Regions from separate parts of the Lactobacillus sp. M44 genome, predicted to be linked through region 2. Evidence: riboswitches for the same ligand, from Rfam matches in the RefSeq annotation. Region 2 holds a riboswitch; the other holds the start of a gene.

Region 1 (11,433 bases), 690 kb from region 2:
CTTTATTTTCAAATAAATCAAATTGTTGGAAAACCATGCCAACTTTTGAACGATATTTATTACGATTAAATCCTGGCTTCAAAATATTATTATTGTGAAATAATATTTTGCCTCCAGTTGGCTCTTCTAATAAGTTAATTGATCTTAACATAGTAGATTTACCACCACCAGAAGGTCCAATAATAGTTAGGATTTCGCCTTTATATACGTCAAAGCTAATATCACGCAACACCTTGTGGTCACCATATGATTTTTGCAAGTGATCTAGTTTTAATATTGGTTCTGAATTACTCATCTAATCCCTCCTCAGGTGTGTCTACTTGCAGCTGGTTTGCCATTAAATTATAGTTCTTAGGCCCTTCTAAGTGTCTTTCAATAACTCTGAAGATTCTGGTAATTGAGAATGTCAAAATTAGGTAAATTGCTGAAATTACTAAGTAAGTTTGGAAGAATTGGAAGGTTTGACTAGCAATAGTTGTACCTACAAAGAATAACTCTGATACAGAAATAATACTCAATACTGAAGTATCCTTAATATTTACGATAAATTCATTAGTAATTGAAGGAAGTGAATTTCTAATGGCTTGTGGCAAAATTATATGTAGCATTCTTTGAAAATGAGTCATTCCTAACGCACTTGCTGCTTCAAATTGTCCTTCAGGAGTAGAAATAATCCCCCCTCTGATAACTTCTGCTAGATACGCTCCAGTATTAATTGAAACAATGACCAATGCAGCTAGTGTTCTATTCAAATTTAAATGCCAGAATTGTGCAATACCATAGTAAATAACTGCTGCTTGAACCATCATAGGAGTTCCACGAAAGACTTCAATATATACAGATAAAATGAAGTTAATAACTTTCATAAACCATCTTTTACCAGTGGTAGTTGGAGTTGGAATAGTTCTGACAATTCCAACTAATAATCCAATGATAAATCCAATAATGGTACCAATTAAAGCTAAGAACAAGGTCATACCAACACCACTTAAAATCATGCCACCATAATTTTTCATTAATGAAGTAAACCAGTTTTGCTTTTTAGTTTGAATTTTTGGCTGTTCTTTAACAGCTTCATCCATGAACTTTTTACGTTCAGAATTAGAAATTCCTGCTAAGACTTTGTTAACTTGTCCCAATAATGGATTACCTTTTTTGATACCTACAGCAGTATCTGCGTCATCTGGATTAACATAAAATCCAGGCATTTTACTTAAATCGATTGCCTTAATATTAGGGTTAACTAATTTAAATGATTGGCCTTCTACATCTTCTGCAACATAACCATCAATTGTCCCAGCTTGCAATGATTCTCTCATAGCAGCGAAGTCTCTCATGGCAGGTTCTCTGGTAGAGCCTTTTAATTGCTTAATCAAATCATAATGAAGTGTTCCTTGTTGAGCAGTTAATTTTGCATTTTTAAAATCATCTAGTGTCTTGGCATTTGCATAACGACTATTTTTATTAACAATTACGATAAATGTTCCTTTATGGTAAGGAGTCGAAAAATCAATAGTTTTTTTACGCTCTGCAGTAGGAGACATACCAGCAATGATCATATCAATCTTGCCTGATGTTAATGCAGGCAATAATCCATCCCATTGAGTTTTAACTGCAACTACTTTACGGTGCAATTTTTGACCAATAACTTTGGCAATTTTAACATCATAACCATTTGCATATTGATGAGTACCATCAATTGGAATAGCTCCATTTGCATCAGTTGTTTGTGTCCAGTTGTATGGCGGGTAATTAGCCTCCATACCAACTTTTAATACGCCTTTGTCTGCAGCATATACATGATTAGTATGACTTGCTAGACCCAAGAACATAAATACAGCTAGTAATGCTAGCCACCAATGATTTTTTGACTTCATTTTGAAACCTCCAGTATATTTTCAAATAAAGCCAATACAATAATTGAGCAAAATAAAAGCCTCATTACATACGCAATAAGGCTAGCTTGACTTTCTTTTGGAAAAGACCAAATCATATAGCGCTCCCCAGAAAAAATCTGAGACAGTCCGCAAGATTTTTTCTTGCAGCCCAACAAAATGATGATCACGAATTCAACATTTGTTTCGGCGACAATCCTTACGGCTACATTCATAACGTTCGTGGCGCTCTGTAGCTGTCGTGAGTTGTCGCAACCTCTATTGCATTGGATATTATTAACATGGTTTATACGATAATGCAGATAGGAGTTAATGTCAAGAAATAATTATGGAGTAAGCTAAGATTTATTGTTAGAATCCATCCTGTTTTTCTTTACAAATTTTTCCAATCGTGCTTCATTGCATGAAAATTTTATTCGGACTAAAGTAGCTGGTGACAAAAGAAATTGTGAGGGACAAAATATCATGTCAAAATTAGAAGTAAAAGATCTGCATGTTGAAATTGATCATAAAGAAATTTTAAAGGGGGTTAATCTTACTTTAAAAACAGGTGAAATTCACGCAATTATGGGACCTAATGGAACAGGAAAGTCAACTCTATCTGAATCAATTATGGGTAATCCTGCATATAAAGTCACCAAAGGGCAAGTATTACTTGATGGAGTTAATATCTTAGATAAAACAGTTGATGAAAGAGCTAGAATGGGATTGTTTTTAGCAATGCAATATCCTGCGGAAATCCCAGGGATCACTAACGCAGAATTTATTAGAGGAGCATTAAATGCTAGAAGAGCAGAGAATGATCCAATCTCAATTCGCAAATTCTGGCCAAAACTAGAAGAAATGATGGATTATTTAGACATGAAAGAAGATATGGCTGATCGTTATTTGAATGAGGGCTTTTCTGGTGGTGAAAAAAAGCGAAATGAAATTTTGCAGCTGTTAATGATTGAACCTAAATTTGCAATCCTAGATGAAATTGACTCAGGGCTTGATATTGATGCGCTAAAGGTCGTTTCTAAAGGAGTTAATAGAATGCGTAGTCAAAATTTTGGTGCATTAATCATCACTCACTACCAAAGATTGCTTAATTATATTGTCCCAGATGTAGTGCATGTCATGATGGGTGGTAAAGTTGTGACTCAAGGAGGACCTGACTTAGCAAAAAGGCTAGAAGATGAAGGATATGCTGGCTTGCGTGATGAATTGGGATTAGATATTGAACTAACTGATGAAGATGCATAACGAGGATAATTTCATGAATAAAACTGAAGACATTAAGCAATATGCTGAAACAATAGGTGAACCTTCATGGTTTACTAATATGCGAATAAACGCCTATCAACAATTAGCTAATTTAAAAATGCCTGTCTTTCAAAAAATTAACTATAGTTCATGGTCAATTCATCCTACAAAACCATTCGCAGCTAGCTCAGTAAACAATTACCAAAATGATCCAAGCTATGACATTATTCAAGTTAATTCAGAAATCAAAAAAATTGAAGTTCCTAAAAATTTGCAAGATCAAGGTGTAATTGTCTGCACACTGCAGCAAGCTATCAAGCAATACCCTGAATTAATCAAGCAATACTTGATGAAACTAGCAATTAAAGCTGATGAAAATTATTTAACTGCAGAACATTTAGTAAATTTAAATAGTGGTTTAGTAATTTATGTCCCCAAAAATATCAAAATTAAAAAAGCAATATCTGTTTTATTTGAACAAACTCAGCCAGATTATGTACATCATTTATTGCTGGTGGCAGATAAAAATAGTGAGGTAAATTATTTAGAAAGTATTATTAGTAATGATAATGGACAAGTCGCTAATATTATTTCCGAGGTAATAGCACTAGAAAATAGTCGTGTGAAATATTCAAGCATTGACCAATTAAGTAAAACTACTACTGCATATTTGAATAGAAGAGGATATTTAGCAAAAGATGCCAGGATTGATTGGTCATTGGGGATGATGAGTGATGGCAATATTGTAGGTGATTTTGATTCTGAATTAGTTGGTGCAGGATCACATGCAGAATTAAAGGTCATCGCAATATCTAGTGGCAAACAAATGCAAGGAATAGACACTAGAGTGACTAACTATGGGATTGGTTCAATTGGACATATTTTACAACATGGGGTAATCTTGCAAGAATCTAGTCTGATCTTCAATGGAATTGGACATATTATGAAAGGTGCCAAAAGAAGTGATGCTCAACAAGAAAGTAGAGTGTTGATGTTATCAAGCAAAGCTCGAGGAGATGCTAATCCAATTTTATTAATTGATGATAATGATGTTAATGCAGGACATGCTGCAAGTGTAGGTAGAATTGATCAAGAACAATTGTATTATCTAATGAGTCGAGGAATCCCTGAAATAATCGCCAAAAGATTAGTTATTAGAGGATTTTTAGGACCTGTATTAACTGCAATTCCAGAAAAAAAGCTAAGGCAAAAACTAGTTCAAGTTATTGAAGATAAGTTAATTGAGGCACAATAAATGTATCGTGATGATTTTCCTTTATTACAAATTAAAGAAAATGGTGAGCCAATTGTATATTTAGATAATGCTGCAACTAGCCAAAAGCCGTATCAAGTAATCAACACTATTAGTGACTATTATAGATTAGACAATGCTAATATCCACCGTGGGGTTTATGAATTATCTGAAAGAGCAACTGAAAAATATGAACAAGTAAGAAATAAAGTAGCTAAATTAATTAATGTTAAAGCTTGCGAAATAGTTTTCACTCGCAGCACTACAGAAAGTATTAATTGGATTGCTAGAAGTTATGGACAGCATTTAAAGCCAGGTGATGAAATTGTAATCTCATATGCAGAACACCATAGTAATTTAGTGCCTTGGCAAAATCTAGCACAATTAACTGGAGCTAAATTAAAATACATTAAGTTAAATGATGCAGGACAAGTTGATCTGTCTGATGCCAAAAAAGTAATCGCAGATCAAACAAAAATTGTTTCAATTGCACATGTCACTAATGTTTTAGGTAGTATTAATCCAATAAAATCTTTAGCGCAACTCGCGCATAAACACCATAGCGTTATAGCAATCGATGGTGCACAAGCAGTAGGTCATATGCCAGTAGATATTCAAGATTTAGATGTTGATTATTATGCATTTTCTGCGCATAAGATGTTAGGACCAACAGGAGTTGGAGTGTTATGGAGTCGTTATAAGTTATTAGAAAAAATGCCACCAATTCAATTTGGAGGTGAGATGATTGAAGAAGTATCTCTGCAATCATCAACTTATAAAATGCCTCCATTAAAATTTGAAGCAGGCACACAAAACATAGCTGGAGTAATTGGCTTTGGCAGTGCAATTGATTATTTAAATAAAGTGGGGTTATCTAATATTGCTGCAATTGAACATGAATTGATTTCTTATCTAATTAATGAACTACAAAAACTGCCCTATGTAACAATTTATGGCACTAAACATGAAACTGGGATAGTGTCTTTCAATTTAAAAAACATTCATCCACATGACGTTGCTACGGCTCTTGATATGCAAGGGGTATGCGTTAGAGCAGGACATCATTGCGCGCAAGTGATGATGTCACAATTAAAAGTTAGTGCAACGCTAAGAGTGAGTGTGTATTTTTATAATACTAAACAAGATATTGATCGCTTAATTAATGCGATCAAAGCAACTGAGGAGTACTTTAATGGGACTTGCAAAATTAGATAATTTATATAGACAAATTATTTTAGAATATGCACAAATGCCACATCATTATGGACAATTATCAAAAGCCACTGCTGCAGTTGAATTACATAATCCAACTTGTGGGGACGTGTTAATAGTCCAAGCAAATATAAAAAACAATGAAATTGTAGATGTCGCATTTACAGGTCATGGTTGCACAATATCTAAGGCTTCTGCTTCGATGATGACAGATTTAGTTATTGGCAAAAATATCCAAGAGGTTTCAGATGATGTTTTATTATTTTCTGATATGGTTATGGGAAAAATAAATGCAGATAGTGATTTAGAAAAAAAGCTAGGTGATGCAACAGTGTTTTCAAATCTAAAAAAATTCCCTGCAAGAATAAAATGCGCAACTCTAGCTTGGAAAGCAATCTATCAGTTAATTGAAAGAAGTGAAAATAATGACTAGTAAAATACCTACTATAGGTGAATATCAATATGGTTTTAAAGATGATATCACGCCAGTGTTGACAACTGGTGAGGGATTAAATGAGGATGTTATTAGGCAAATATCTAAAGCTAAAAATGAGCCAAAATGGATGCTTGATTTTCGACTAAAGGCTTATAAAACTTACTTAAAAGCTCCAATGCCTAATTTTGGACCTGATTTAAACAAGATTGATTTTAAGCATATTAATTATTTCAGACGTGACACTGACTTTGTGGCGCGTGATTGGAGTGAAGTGCCAGATAAGATTAAAGAAACCTTTGATAGATTAGGTGTGCCTCAAGCAGAGCGTAAATATCTAGCAGGATCATCTGCACAATATGAATCAGAAGTTGTCTATCATAATATGAGGAAGAATTTTGAAAAGATGGGTATTATCTTTATGTCAACAGACCAAGCATTGCAAGAATACCCAGATTTAGTAAAGAAGTATTTTGGTAAATTAATTCCACCAGAGGATAATAAAATGGCTGCTCTTAATTCTGCTGTATGGTCTGGTGGAACCTTTATTTATGTGCCAAAGGGTGTAAAAGTTGATACTCCAATCCAAAGTTATTTCAGAATAAATGCAGGAAATTCTGGGCAGTTTGAAAGGACATTGATTATTGCAGATGAAGGTTCAAGTGTTAATTATGTGGAGGGATGTACTGCACCTAATTATTCAAGAGATAGTGTTCATGCTGCAGTAGTTGAAGTGAATGTCTTAAAAGATGCATATTGTCGCTATACCACAATTCAAAACTGGTCAGATAATGTATATAGCTTAGAAACTAAGCGCGCCCAAGCTTTGGAAAATGCAACTATGGAGTGGGTTGATGGTAATTTAGGATCAAAAGTTACTATGAAATACCCTAGTGTTTATCTAAATGGTGAACATGCTAAAGGAACTATGCTGTCAATTGCCTTTGCTGGAGCTACTTCAACAGGTGAAGGTGTTGATTCAGATACTGGTGCTAGAATGATCCATAATGCAAAAAACACCTCTTCAACAATTGTATCTAAGTCAATTTGCAAAGATGGAGGGAGAGTAGATTATAGAGGACATGTACGTTTTGGTCGCCATAGTGATGGATCAAAAGCTCATGTGGAATGTGACACAATTATTATTGATGAAAAGTCATCAAGTGACACTATCCCTTATAATGAAATCTTGAATGGTAATGTATCAATGGAGCATGAAGCTAGAGTATCTAAGATATCAGAAGATCAACTATATTATTTGATGAGTCGTGGGATATCTTATCAAAAGGCAACTGAGATGATAATTATGGGTTTTGTGGATCCATTTACTAAAGAACTACCTATGGAATATGCAGTGGAACTGAATAGGTTGATTAATTATCAGATGGAAGGCTCTATTGGGTAAAATTGGCTACTATATGATAAAAATCAAAATTACAACTTTCCAAATGGTAAATAGTCTTTCTTGATTTCAATTTTTGCACTATCATCATTTGATAAGCTCATAATATGTATAAACTTTTCTTTGAACTCACCTTCACTAATATTAGTTTTGCATACCCATTTAGATCCATCTTTAATGATCCATGTTCCTAAATCATTTAACTTATTTGTAAATTCAAGATCATTTGATATATGTTTCATATTTACTACATATGCTTGAGGATAAATACTTTTTAAAGTTGGAACGCCTTCAATACTTTTCTTAATTTTTGATGACATAATATAAATACCTATTTGACAGTTTTTGAAATGAAAAAGTCCTACTATCATATGCTATATCAACGATAATAGGACTTTTATTTTGCTTAAAAAACTTGGTATATAGCCTTCTCCCTTAATTTCAGCCACATTCATATTTCGCAAGGTTTCTTGTAATTGCTTATTAGTTGTATGTATGGGTAATTTACTTTTTAGCAGTCGCCAAATTAATAAAGCTATAAAGCAAGTTAGAAAATGTGCTTTAATACGATCTTCTCTTTGTAAGTAAACTGGTCGAGCTTTGAAGTCTGTTTTTAATGTTCTAAAACATCCTATCTTTGTTTATTGATCGCAATTAGTTCTTCAGCAGTTGCCTCTAAATTAGTACATACTCCATAAAATCCATCATATTTTTGTTCTTCTTTAATAACTGATTGATCAATTATGTATTATGTTTTAGTTGCTTTTTCACCTTCAATAGTAAAATGTTTTTCTTTGATAAATCTTACTGGATCATTTGGCTTTTTATGTTTCAAACTACTAGTGTGATCTAGCTTTTCAAAGGCATGTTCAATTTGACCTTTTCTAATATGCCGTTGATAACGTAAATGTTTAGGCGAAAATGTCACAAATAGATATTGTTCTAAATCATTTTCATGAATTGGAATTTTTTATAATAAATATGATTATTAGTTTTTAAATTAATTTGGTTCAAAGAATAAATTCTTGAGCTACCAGTTCTTCTCCAACCAGCCCAAGCTTTTTGATTAGCAGATAGTTTCTTAATTGACTGAGTAGTCACAAAATGACGACCAAATCTATCATTAAATTTGCGGTTACTATTAGAAGAAAGCCCTGCGTCAGTACAAACAACAACTTCAGATAGTTTAAAGTCTTTTAAAATCTTTTTCTCTAGTGGGTTTAAACTAGGTTGTTCATTTTTATTTTCATCAAACAATGAAAAAGCTAAGGGAATTCCAGATCCATCCATGAATAAGCCCATTTGAATAATTGGATTAGGACGATGTTCTTTAGAGACCCCCTAGCGTTTTATACCGTCTTCTTGTTCAATAATTTCAAAGCATATTTCATTTAATTTCAACTCATAGTAAATATGTTGTAGAAACAAATAACCAATGTTTAGTTGATTTGGTTTATTTCGTTCAATCAATTTATTGGTGTTATATTGTTTAATTACCAATACATTTCCATTTTTTCTTTTTGTGTTAAAATTTCAGCTTGTTTTTTAGCCCAAACTAAAGGATCTGAGAATTCAGGATGCGCTTTGGCAATATCCTCACGATTTCCTAAAGCTTTAACAATTTTAGTAGTTCTTTTTCCAGCTTTAGTTTTGAAATCTTTGATAATTGAATAAGAGACAGAATTTTTGCTTTTAGACGCTTTAACTCGCATAACCATGCACCTCCAGGTAGAATATCATTTATTTATATTTTACCCGAAGATAAAAATAGTACGCAAAAATAAGCCAAAATTTGACAAGGAAAGTCAGTAGTGGCAATGGATAGAGAGATTTAAAAGGCTAAAAACTGTCAAACTCCCGAAAAGAACAAGAGCTATGGAATAAGGTTAGATCATTTAATCAGTTGGGTAATAGCCTGTGGGGAGCAAGGATATGAATATAATTATTTAGACAGATTTTATATGTCTTTTTTTATATACTTGATAAAATTTTCACAAAAAGTTGAACCGCTTTTATAAATATGTGTTATGATTTAAATATAACAATAAATATAATTAATAAATATATTTTATCCGATAATATAGGTTTATAGAGGGTGTTCTTTATGATATTTAATAACAAATATACTGATAGCAAGCAGCGTTTTGGAATAAGAAAATTAAGCGTAGGTGTATGCTCTGTACTTTTATCTACGTTATTTTTTATAAGTGGTAATCAAGTTAAGGCAGATACTACTTCACAACCTATTGTTGTTGATAGTAGTGCAAATCAGGTTAACACTAGTTCAAGTAATGCCCTAAATAACAATGAAAAAAATAAGCAAAATTCAGATATTGTGAAGCCTGATGATAATGCAACAGCAGATAAGCAAGCAGACAACACTATTAGCATACCTAAAGCTGATGAACAAAAGACAGCAGTAGACACAACAAACGCTACTAAACCTACAAGTACTCCTAAGCAAAACACATCTTCTACTAATCAAACAAAGCCAGCAGCTACCACATTAACAGCTACTGATAAACCTGCGGCAAAACAAGCCGCTGTTAATGAACAATTAAACTTTACTATCAATTTTTGGGATGATACTGATAATAAACTTCTGTATGCTGATCACTTAGTTAATCCTGGTAACGGAGGATACGATCCTATTAATTTCCCAGTGGGAACCTTCCCAAATGGAGTTGGAGTTAATGATTATCAATCGGTTTCAGTAACTGGTGTACCTCAAGGAGTAACTATTGCAGGCTCTTATTGGGTTTTACTTACTGATCCTAATTCTAATTGGTGGATTCCTAATTTTAAATGGACAGATGATCCACAAGTTATTGCTGCGCTGAATAATGCGGTTATCACCGTTCATGTGATTCATAAAACTCAAGAATCTACTGAAAACGCAACTAGAACATTAACAGTTAAACATATCAATGCTAATACTGGTCAAGCAATGGGGACACAGGCTCCTGATTCAGTTTTGAATGCATTTTATACTCGCACTAAAACTGTTGACTTAGTGACTAATACAACTACTTATAGTGCATGGCAATTAGACACTAGCAAAGGAACTAATGGTTATCAAATTGCTTCTGGTAATTGGAATTTGCAAGATTCAAATGTAATTAGTGCTGATAATCCAACTGTGAATAACTACACAATATTTGATCAAGGTGATTGGGAAATAGGATCAGATGGCAGCGTTTCTAATACACCGGCAAATGAGTTTACTACGACCTATAATCCAGATGCAACAAACTATGAATCACAATCAGTTCATACAGTTTATTATGCTCAACTTGAACAAGACCCTAGAACAGTAACTGCTAATTTTAAGATAGCTGGTGGTCCAAGAGACGGACAAGATTATGCACCTGCAGCACAAGTTATAATTTATTATAGTAAAACTCCGACTGCTTTTAAGACCAATGGCAGCACAGATTCAAGTAAATGGACAATTTCATACACTGGTTGGTCATGGGATAAATCCTTAGGTGACCCAGCTACACCGGGATTTCATGTGATATCTGGATCTTGGTATTTAGCTAATAGCACTAATATGACTTGGGGACCTAATACACCTGCAGGATCAGATCAGTATACTGAAGAAATTTTAAAATATGATGGTGGAAATACTTCAAATATATTTGGTGCACCAGCAGAATCGATGGCCTTTACTAGTAATACAGGTACTTGGTATTACCGTAATGAATTAACAACCTACTATGTTGATAATACAGAATTAAATAAAAATATTACTAGAACAATTAATATTACAAAACCTGGTGAATCCACTACAACAGAAACTCAAACAGGACAGATCAAGAGAACTGCGGCAATCAATGCCGATGACACAGGCGTTGTTTATAGTAGTTGGAACACTAGTAATTGGAATTCATATCAAATACCACAAATTGAGGGTTATACCCGAATAGTTACTCAAACTGTAAAAGGCGTAACGACCACTATTACTGACATCCCTGCTCAAACAGTTGATTTC
Region 2 (11,433 bases):
TCTGGCGAATATTTCTTAATTAATAAAAAAGACAAAAATAAATATAAAACTATCAAGGATTTTGATGGAAAAAATATAGGTGCACAAACTGGTAGTATTCAAGCACAACTGATTAAAGATCAAATGACTAAGTCACATTACAAAGGGTTAGATAAAATTAATAATTTGGTTTTAGCTTTGCAATCTGGCAAGATTGATGGAATTGTTATGGATGAATTGACATCCCATGCATATCAAACCAATAATAAAAACTTAATTGCTGTGAGATCAGATCTAAAAGAAGACCAAACTGGTAATGCTGTTGCGATTGCTAAAGGTCAGCCTGGTATGTTAAAGGCAGTGAATAAAACAATTAATCGAGTTCAAAAACAAGATTTGATTAATAAAAAATATCTTCCAGAAGCTGCTAAATACATGAAGACTTCACAAAAAAGTAATACTATGATGAAGTATGCTCCATATTTTGTTCAAGGTGTTGAATATACACTAATAATTACGGTATTTTCTGTATTAATTGGTGTAATTCTAGGAATGGGACTAGCTTTAATGAGATTATCAAGCAATAAAGTCTTACATTGGATTGCGGTTTGCTATATCGAATTTGTTAGAGGGACTCCTCAATTAGTGCAAATTTTATTTGTATATTTTGGTATTGGAACTTTAATATCTAATATGTCAGCTGTTGTAGCTGGAACAATTGCAATTGGATTGAATTCAGGAGCGTATGTTGCAGAAGATATTAGGTCAGGAATTAATTCAATTGCTAAAGGTCAAACTGAAGCAGCTCGCTCACTTGGATTAAGTCAATCAAAAACTTATAGATATGTAATAATTCCGCAAGCTTTGAAAAACATCTGGCCTGCATTAGGTAATGAATTTATTACTTTATTAAAAGATAGTTCACTAGTTTCTGTTATTGGGGTTACTGAATTAATGTATCAGACGGAACTAATTCAAACTTCAACATATCGAGGAGTTTTACCATTATTTATTGCTATGATTATTTACTTTGTAATGACCTTTACCTTATCAAGAATATTAGGCTATTTTGAAAGACGGATGAACTACCATGAATAAAATGATTGAAGTTAAGCATTTAAAAAAGAATTTTGGAAAAACTGAAGTACTAAAAGACATCACCGCTTCAGTTGATAAAAAACAAGTTATTTGTATTATAGGCCCATCTGGATCTGGGAAAAGTACTTTCTTGCGTTGCTTGAATATGTTAGAGCATCCAACTTCTGGTCAGATAATTTTTGATGGAACCGATTTAGCAAAATTAGGTGAAGGAAAGAAATTAGATGAATTACGAGAAAAGATGGGGATGGTATTTCAAAACTTCAATCTTTTTCCTAATATGAATGTAATTGAAAATATTAAATTAGCTCCAATGAAAGTTAAAAATCTTGATGATAAAACAGCGACTGAATTAGCATTAGATTTATTAGAAAAAGTTGGGTTAAAAGATAAAGCTAATCAATATCCTACTAGCTTATCTGGTGGTCAGCAGCAGCGTGTAGCAATCGCAAGAGCACTTGCAATGAAGCCTGAAATGATGTTGTTTGATGAACCAACTAGTGCACTTGATCCAGAAATGGTAGGAGAAGTTTTAAAAACTATGAAAGACTTAGCCGAATCTGGAATGACTATGGTCGTGGTAACTCATGAAATGAATTTTGCACGTGAAGTGGCAGATGAGCTATGGTTTATGGCAGATGGCTATATTTTAGAAAAAGGTAAACCAGATGACGTTTTCGAGCATCCTAATAACCAACGTGCTAAAGAATTCTTGTCAAAAGTCTTGTAAAAAAATAAAATGTTGATAGTACTCATTTTAATGGAGTATCGTCAACATTTTTTATTTAGGTAATTTATCTACAAAATTTTCATAAGCGATTTGTTCGATAGTTTTTTTACTTTCAAAATTTCTTACATTTGCATTATGTAAATCATTTTCACTAATTGATACATTATCAGTAATTGTCGCATTACCAATTAATTCAATCCAATAATGGTTATTGTCATAATGCAAGATTGTTTTAACCATTCCACCTGGATTATAAACACTGATTTCTTGATTAAAATCAGCTAAATTAGGATAAATTAAAGCAAATGCCAAACTTGTGGCAGACATCCCAGTCCCACAAGCATTTGTAAAGCCAACTCCACGCTCAAAAGTTCTCACAAAAATACTATTATGTCCCAAAATTTTTGCAAAACTAACATTTACTCCATCACTAAAATAAGGGTTAGGAGAATTTAGATAAGTCCCCAATTTTTTTAAAGTATCACTTTCTAATTCTTTTTGATCAACAAAACTAATCAAATGTGGATTAGGCACTGCAAGTGCACTAAAGCGTAGATATGGCGATAGTTCTGGCACTAATGTATTTAAGAGTCTTTTATGGCCTAAGTTCGAAAAGGGTAGATCCTTATTATCAAAATTAACTGGTGAAATTTCAACTCCAAATGCTGGAACGTCAGGTGCAAAATCAGCGGTTTTATGAACTTGCAAGCTAGTGTTTAATGTATCAACTTTAAAATCATCAACTTGATCACGTTGAGATATATAGCGTGCAACTGTTCTAAGACCATTGCCACACATTAAAGCTTCACTACCATCTGAATTAAATATCCGCATTTGAGCAATCGAATTTTTTCGAGTAGGACAATTCACAACTAACAATCCATCAGCTCCATTTAAGACTTTATTAGCTGAATCAGTAATTTTTTTGGCGAGTTCAACTAATTCATGATCAGTTAAAGGACTATTTAATTTAGTTTGATCCAAAATAAAAAATGAATTTTGAGAACCGTGTACTTTTAATAATTGAGTCATATTTATCTCCTAATTAAAAAATCTATGGTAAATAGCACGTACCGCATCATCGGCGTCATTATCATATGTGCCAATCATTATAGAAATACGTGAAGCCCCTTGATTAATCATCGGTACCGCAATGTTTTTATCTGCTAAAGAAGTCAAGATATTATTAATAACTCCAGTTTTATTACGCATACCTTCGCCAACAACCATAATAATTGCATAATTATCAATCCATTCTAAACGATCTGGATTAACAGCTTCTTGGATTTCATCTGAAATCTTATCGATTAACTGATCATTAACTGCATTACGATCCAAGATAATAGTTATATCATCAATTCCAGAAGGCATATGCTCATAAGAAATATTATATTTAGCTAGAATTTGCAAAATTTTTAAAGTAAATCCAGTTTGTTTATTCAATAAATACTTGTGTAAATACAGTGCTGCAAAATGTTTGCCACTTACTACACCAGTAATAGTATTAGCAGGGTTGATATCTTTATCTGGAACAATAAAAGTACCTAATTCATTTGGATTATTAGTATTTCTAACATTTATTGGAATGTTAGCTTGAATAACAGGGATTAATGCCTCATCATGAAAAACTGAAAATCCAGCATAAGATAATTCTCTCATTTCTCGATAAGACATTTTGGTAATTGGCTTGGGATTAGTTACAACTTGTGGATTTGCTGAATAAATTGCATCAACATCTGTAAAATTTTCATAACTTGTCGCATGTAACCCTCTAGCTAAAATTGCTCCTGTGATGTCAGAACCTCCTCTTGAAAAAGTAGCAATATGTCCTGCTAAGGTAATTCCATAAAATCCTGGAAAAACTAAAATTTCATTTTTATTAACTTTAAATCTACCTAAATCTGCATAAGTTTTTGGAACTACACTGGCATTATTTGGGGTACCACTAACAGTAATTCCTGCTTTTTTTGGACTAACAAATTTTGCATTATAGCCTAATTTATTTAGGATAATTGACATTAGCTGCGCAATTAAATGTTCACCATGTGCTTTAAATGCAGCTAGTAAATATTCATCATTAGGATAAGATTGTTTGGCAAGTGATAATAATTGATCTTTAAGAGGGAATAGTTGATCAAATACATTGAAATAGCTACCAATTTCTTTATAACGGCTAAAAATCTCCTCTAGAATTTTCTGAAAATTAGTATGATTGATAACCGCATTAGCATAATTAATTAATAAATCAGTCACTTTTGTATCATTTGGAAATCTTTTTCCTGGAGCAGACACCACGACAACTTGACGTTCTTCATCACTTGTGATGATATTGATTGCTTTTTTAAAAGATTCACCACTTGCTAAAGAACTTCCTCCAAATTTGATAACTTTCATGTTCGATCCCCCTATAGTCGGATTATCTAAGACATTGCTTAAATAAATTAATCAAATTTTAGCACATTTTTTACAAGTTACAAGTAATTTAATGTTCGGAAAATAAGTAAATAAAATTCATTTTTGGTATTGACATTTAAACTGAACACTTATAAGCTATGAGTAAATCGAAAGAGGTGCAACCAACACAAGTAAATTAACTGAGCTTAGCCAAAAGTTATGAAGTTAATTGAAAAGGGAGGTTGCCGAAGGGCTTAACTATGGCAAAATTAAGTTTCCTGGGATATGGTTAAATAAACTATATACTGTCGTAAGAAAAACTTACGGTGCGCTGTCGAGAACTGATAATGGGTATGTTTCCACTGTTTGTTAAGCGCAAACAGTGGATTTTTTTATATATTTTTTGCGAGGACATTATTATGAATGAGCAAATTACTGATGAGCAAGTCAATTTGGCAGGTCATTTAACAATTGCAGGATGTGATGCAATTGAATTAGCGCATGAATATGGAACTCCACTAATTGTGTACGATGTTGAAAAAATCCGTAAACAAATTCATGCATTTAAGCAAGTATTCAAGCGAAATAATGTTGCTTATGTCATTAGCTATGCTAGTAAAGCCTTTACTTCAATTGCAATGTATCAGGTTATTGCTCAAGAAAGAATTCATAGTGATGTGGTTTCAGGTGGGGAATTGTACACTGCTATCAAGGCTGGATTTCCAATGCAAAATTTGAGTTTTCATGGCAATAATAAATCAAAACAAGAATTAGAAATGGCAGTCAAACATCAAGTAGGGATGATAATCATTGATAATTTTTATGAGATTGAATTATTGGAAAAAATTTTAGAAAATTATGATACAACAATCAAGGTATTACTCCGAATTGCACCTGGAATATCAGCTCATACTAATAAATATATTCAAACTGGTCAAGTTGATAGTAAATTCGGATTTGATTTACAATCAGGTCAAGCAGATAAAGCTGTTAAACAAGTTTTGAATTTACCAAGAATGAAATTACAAGGACTTCATGCACATATTGGATCACAGATTTTTGAAACAGTTGGCTTTAAATCAGTAGCTCAAAAATTAGTCCAAATAGCTGCTAGTTGGCAAGAAAAATTTGGTTATCAAAGCAAGATCATTAATGTAGGGGGCGGATTTGGAATTAAATATACAAAAGATGATCAACCACTTGCTCCAGAAATCTTTGTACAGTCAATTATTGATGCAATAAAACATGAAATAGCAAAAACTACGCTGACAATGCCTGAAATTTGGATTGAACCTGGTCGTTCAATAGTAGGGCCTGCTGGATATAATTTATATACTGTTGGCAGTAGAAAAGATATCCCTAGATATTTACCATATGTGACAGTAGATGGGGGGATGGGAGATAATATTCGCCCAGCATTATATCAAGCAAAATATGAAACTGTTTTGGCATCTGATCCTAAAAAGAAATTACAAGAGCATGTCAAATTAGCTGGTAAATACTGTGAGTCAGGAGATATCTTGAGCTATGATCAACCATTGCCAATAACTCATCCAGGAGATATTTTAGCAATGCTTGACACAGGAGCATATGGATATTCCATGGCATCCAATTACAATCGTAATTTAAAACCCGCAGTTGTTTTTGCGGAAAATGGAAAAGCACAAGTTGTTATCAAAAGACAAACTTATGAAGATTTGATTAGTTTGGATAAATCATATACTAACAATTGATTTGGAGGATAAAGATTTATGGAAGAGTTGAATGCACAAGAAATCATTAATTACATTAGTAATGCACCTAAAAAAACACCTGCCAAAGTCTATTTAAAAGGTAATTTATCAAAAATAGAATTTCCTAACACTGTTGAAACATTCATTGAAAATACAACTGGGGTAGTATTTGGTGATTGGAAAGACATAAAGCCTTTACTTAAAAAATATAAAGCTGAGATACAAAACTATCATATTGAAAATTTTGCACGTAATTCTGCAGTACCTCTGCTTAATATTAAGAATCTTAATGCTAGAATAGAACCTGGGACAATTATTCGTGATAAAGTCAAAATTGGCAATAATGCAGTAATTATGATGGGAGCAATAATCAATATTGGTGCAGAAATTGGTGATAATTCAATGATTGATATGGGAGTTGTATTGGGAGGAAGAGCAATTGTTGGCAAACACTGTCATATTGGCGCAGGTGCAGTGTTAGCTGGAGTAGTCGAACCAGCTAGTGCTAAACCAGTAATTGTTGAAGACAATGTTTTAGTTGGCGCAAATGCGGTAATTATTGAAGGAGTTCATGTTGGTGCAAATGCAGTAATTGCGGCAGGTGCAGTAGTTACAAAAGATGTTGAACCATATACAGTAGTTGCTGGAGTTCCTGGTAAAGTAATAAAAAAAGTTGATCAAAAAACTTCTAAAAAAACGAAATTAGAAGATGATTTGAGAAACATATAGGAAGTGTGTAATTTGTTAAGTGAAAAGCAATTAATTGAAATTAGGCGACATTTACATCAGATTCCTGAACTTGCACTGCAAGAAGATAAAACACATGAATATCTGTTAAAGATAATTTCAAGTTTTAATCAAAAATATCTTGAAATCAAAACCCCTGATGAATTATCTACTGCCTTATTAGTTTTAATTAAAGGTTATAGTCCAAAAAGAACAATTGGCTACAGAGCAGATATTGATGGATTACCAATATCTGAAAAAACTAATCTTGAATATACCTCAAAAACTCCTGGTGTTATGCATGCTTGCGGACATGATATTCATATGACAGTCGCATTAGGACTATTAAATTATTTTAGTGAACATCAACCAAAAGATAATATCTTAATTTTTTTCCAACCTGCTGAAGAAAGTGAAAGTGGTGGGAAAAAAGCCTATGAGTTAGGCATTTTTACTGGCAAATTTAAACCAGATGAATTTTATGGCTTACATGATAATCCTGATTTGCCTACTGGAGCAATTGGTTGCAGGATGGGAACATTATTTGCAGGAACTACTGAAGTAAATATTGATTTATATGGTAAAGGAGGACACGCTGCATTCCCACAAGATGCAAATGATACCGCTGTTGCAATGGCAAATTTAATTATGCAAATCCAAACGATAATTTCGCGCAATATTGATCCAATTGAAAGTGGCGTTATCACTTTAGGAAAAATACAAGTTGGCAACATTAGAAATGTGATTGCTGGTCACGCACGAATTGAAGGAACAATTCGCGGATTAACACAAGAAATGATTGAAAGAATTGATCAACGGATAAAAGAGATTTGCCTAGGAATTAATAAGAGTTTTAACATGAAAGTTGACTTAGAGTTAAATCAAGGTGGGTATTTACCAGTTGAAAATAATCCTAAACTAACCAAAAACTTCATTAATTATATGAAAAATAATTCTAATGTAGATTTTATTGAAACTAAACCTGCAATGACGGGTGAGGACTTCGGATTTTTATTATCTAAGTTTCCAGGAACAATGTTTTGGCTAGGAGTTCAAGATGATGCACAATTGCATTCAGCTGACTTAACACCTAAGGAATCTTCAATTAAAAAAGGTGTAGACGAAATTGTAGGATTTTTGAAATATAGAATGGAGGAGTGTAAATGAATTTATCAGATTTAAAAAATGCGGATCTAATGACTGCAATTGTGACACCATTTGATGACAATGGAAAAATCAATTATCAGGTATTAGAAAACTTAACTAATTATTTAATTGAACATGGCTGCAACGGCTTTGTAGTAGGAGGGACAACAGGAGAGACTCCTGAATTAACTCATGATGAAAAAATTGAGCTTTATACAAAGTTTGGTCAAATTGTTGCAGGACGTGTTCCAACAATTGCAGGAACTGGCAGTAATAACACTGTAGAAACTATTGCTTTTACAAATGAAGTATCACAAATCAAAGGGATAGATTATGCTTTGGTTGTGGTGCCACCGTATAACAAACCAAATCAGCGAGGGATGTTAGCACACTTTAATGCAGTTGCTAATGCAACAAAAATGCCTATTATTATCTATAACATCCCAGGTCGAACAGGCGTAAAAATGAATCAAGATACAATTGTTCAATTATCTCATCATGAAAATATAGCAGGGATCAAGCAATGTGCGAGTTTAGAAGAATTGCAATATATCATTGATAATAGTGATCCGAACTTTGCAATTTTTACAGGTGAAGATTCTCAAGCACTGACTGCAAGAGTATTAGGTGCAGATGGAGTAATTTCAGTTGCTAGTCATAGCTATATTTATCAAATGCGAAAAATGTATGATCTATTATACCAAGATAACTATCAACAAGCTGGTCGCTTGCAGCGCTGGCTTACGCCTAAGATGAGTGCACTATTTATGTATCCATCTCCATCACCAATAAAGGCGGTGTTGAATGCACAAGGGTTTAATGTAGGAAGGTGCAGGCTGCCGATTATGACATTAAACGATCAAGAAAAGCAAATGCTTGAAGAAAAATTAGAATTACCTACAAATTCACTTGCAGGTAATTTACCTTTGAATCTAGGTGAATAAAAAATGCAAAATATATTAGTTGCAGGTGCAACAGGAAATATGGGACAAGAAGTTATTAAGTTGATTAATTCATTGCCTAATTTTCAAATTGAAGCTGCATTAGCTCCAGACATAAGTGAAGACAATAAAAGTAATTATAATCTAGCTGATAATATAAAAACTTATCAGAATTTAGATCAAATTAAGACTGACAATCTTGATATTTGGATTGATTTTACACAACCTAAAGCTGCTTATGAGAATGTAAAATTTGCCTTAGACCATGAAATAAAGCCAATTGTTGGAACCACTGGAATGAGCGAAAGTCAGCAAAAAGATTTAGTTGAATTAAGCAAAAAAAACAAACTAGGTGGCTTAATTGCGGCTAACTTTGGACTTTCTGCAGTTTTATTGATGAAATTTGCTCAACAAGCAGCAAAATATTTCCCAGATGTAGAAATTATTGAAATGCATCATGCTGGCAAAAAAGATGCTCCATCTGGCACTGCATTAAAAACTGCTCAATTAATTGATGAAGTCAGACCAAAACATGAAACCAATCCTAATGAAACTCAAATTTTGCCAGGAGTGCGAGGTGGCGATATTGATGGAATTAAAATTCATTCAGTTAGATTGCCAGGATATATTGCTCATGAAGAAGTATTGTTTGGTGGAAATGGTGAAGCGTTAACTATCAGACAAGATTCATTTGACCGAAAGTCATTTATGAATGGAGTCAAAATCACGCTAGAAAAAATTGATAATTTATCAGAAATCATAATTGGATTAGAGAATATTTTATAAGAGGTACAAGATAATGCCAGAATTACAAAAAGAACTACATAGTATCATTAATAAGCAAATAAAGTCAGTTCCGATGGCAAAAATCAGAGCGTTCGATAACGAAATCTCCGCAATCCCAGGATTAGTTAAATTGACTATTGGTGAACCTGATTTTGCAGTTCCAGATCATGTCAAAAAAGCCGCAATTAAAAGTATTGAAGAAGATGACTCACATTATGCTCCAAGTCGAGGTAAAGAGAAATTATTACAAGCAATTAGTGATTATTTAAAGCGTTCAAGGGATGTTTATTATAATCCAAAGACTGAGATCATCGTTACAGTAGGTGCAACTGAAGCAATTACTGCTACTACAATGACTTTGTTAAATCCTGGTGATAAAGTCATTGTTCCAACCCCGACATTTCCATTATATTTTCCAAGTGTTGCACTAACTGGAGCACAAGTTATGATGGTAGATACATCTGATGAGAACTATTTATTGTCTGCAGATCATTTAGAAAAAGTCCTAGATAAACAAGGTGAAAGTGTTAAAGCAGTTATTTTGAATTATCCAAATAATCCAACTGGTAGATCTTATACTAAAGATGAATTGCAAGCTTTAGCACAAGTGATTAAAAAACATCATATTTATGCGATTGTTGATGAAATTTATAGTTCATTAATGTATGAACGTCCATTTTATTCATTAGCATCTATTTTACCTGAGCAAACTATCTTAATTAGTGGATTGTCTAAATCTCATGCAATGACAGGATATAGAATTGGTTATGTTGCAGGACCTGCTGAGTTTATTTCTGAAATGTCAAAGATGCATTCATTTATGGTAACCTCTGTTAATGATACTGCACAAAGAGCTGCAATTGAGGCGCTTAATAATGGGGATATGGATCCAGAAAACTTCAAAAAAGTCTATCGCAAAAGACGAGATAAATTAGCAAAAGCAATGAAAGACATGAGATTTGAAATTGCATTACCTGATGGAGCATTTTATATTTTTGCAAAAATTCCAGATAGATTTGGAACAGATGATACAGCGTTTGCGACTAAACTAGCATATGATGCAAAAGTTGGGGTAATTCCTGGTAGTGCTTTTGGTAAGGGTGGAGAAGGTAATTTGCGCTTATCTTATGCGGCAGCAGATTCTGTGATTGATACAGCAATTGAGCGAATGCAGGAATTTATGTCAGATAATTAGTCATATGGGGGAATAATTATGAGTAATGGATACAATGTAGCAATTTTGGGCGCTACTGGTGCAGTTGGTACAAGAATGATTGAGCAATTAGAGCAGTCGACTATTCCAGTCAAAAGTCTTAAATTATTAGCTTCTAGTAGATCTGCAGGAAATAAATTGAAATTCAAAGGACAAAAATTAATAGTAGAAGAGACTAAACCTCAATCGTTTGAAGGGATAGATATTGTTTTATCTTCTGCAGGTGGAGCAGTATCCAAAAAGTTCTTGCCTGAAGCTGTAAAACGAGGTGCGGTATGTGTTGATAATACTAGTGCTTATCGAATGGATCCTAATGTTCCATTAGTGGTTCCAGAAGTTAATGAATTGGCTATTAAAAACCATCATGGAATTATTGCCAATCCAAATTGCTCAACAATTCAAATGGTTGTTGCATTAAATCCAATTAGAAAAGCTTATGGATTAAAACAAATAATAGTTTCAACATATCAAGCAGCATCTGGTGCAGGACAAAAGGCACTAAATGAGCTACTAAAAGAAGCTCAAGATTATTTAGATGATAAAGATATGCAAGAAGATGCTAAAATTTTGCCAACCAAAGGTGATAAAAAGCATTATCCACTTGCGTTTAACCTATTGCCCCAAATTGATGTCTTTGAAAAAGATGGATACTCTCATGAAGAATGGAAGATGATCCATGAAACTAAA

Evidence for each region. Region 2 has a riboswitch for lysine ahead of lysA (diaminopimelate decarboxylase). Riboswitches for the same ligand answer to the same signal wherever they lie in the genome.
Region 1: another riboswitch for lysine. It lies ahead of AC38BG_RS02235 (ABC transporter substrate-binding protein/permease); the one in region 2 lies ahead of lysA (diaminopimelate decarboxylase).

Annotation. Positions count from the first base shown of each region.
Region 1 is NZ_CM176707.1:452,209-463,641, forward strand. It holds gene AC38BG_RS02230 (amino acid ABC transporter ATP-binding protein) at 1-295, opposite strand, end outside; gene AC38BG_RS02235 (ABC transporter substrate-binding protein/permease) at 288-1,877, opposite strand; lysine riboswitch at 1,987-2,164, opposite strand; gene sufC (Fe-S cluster assembly ATPase SufC) at 2,361-3,140, shown strand; gene sufD (Fe-S cluster assembly protein SufD) at 3,154-4,395, shown strand; gene AC38BG_RS02250 (cysteine desulfurase) at 4,396-5,607, shown strand; gene sufU (Fe-S cluster assembly sulfur transfer protein SufU) at 5,585-6,037, shown strand; gene sufB (Fe-S cluster assembly protein SufB) at 6,030-7,442, shown strand; gene AC38BG_RS02265 (DUF3884 family protein) at 7,472-7,759, opposite strand; gene AC38BG_RS02270 (hypothetical protein) at 8,188-8,367, opposite strand; gene AC38BG_RS02275 (hypothetical protein) at 8,382-8,729, opposite strand; gene AC38BG_RS02280 (hypothetical protein) at 8,933-9,151, opposite strand; gene AC38BG_RS02285 (MBG domain-containing protein) at 9,544-11,433, shown strand, end outside.
Region 2 is NZ_CM176707.1:1,138,257-1,149,689, forward strand. It holds gene AC38BG_RS05525 (ABC transporter substrate-binding protein/permease) at 1-1,077, shown strand, start outside; gene AC38BG_RS05530 (amino acid ABC transporter ATP-binding protein) at 1,070-1,807, shown strand; gene dapF (diaminopimelate epimerase) at 1,859-2,839, opposite strand; gene AC38BG_RS05540 (aspartate kinase) at 2,849-4,201, opposite strand; lysine riboswitch at 4,365-4,543, shown strand; gene lysA (diaminopimelate decarboxylase) at 4,621-5,934, shown strand; gene dapD (2,3,4,5-tetrahydropyridine-2,6-dicarboxylate N-acetyltransferase) at 5,953-6,663, shown strand; gene AC38BG_RS05555 (N-acetyldiaminopimelate deacetylase) at 6,676-7,827, shown strand; gene dapA (4-hydroxy-tetrahydrodipicolinate synthase) at 7,824-8,750, shown strand; gene dapB (4-hydroxy-tetrahydrodipicolinate reductase) at 8,754-9,533, shown strand; gene AC38BG_RS05570 (aminotransferase class I/II-fold pyridoxal phosphate-dependent enzyme) at 9,547-10,728, shown strand; gene AC38BG_RS05575 (aspartate-semialdehyde dehydrogenase) at 10,747-11,433, shown strand, end outside.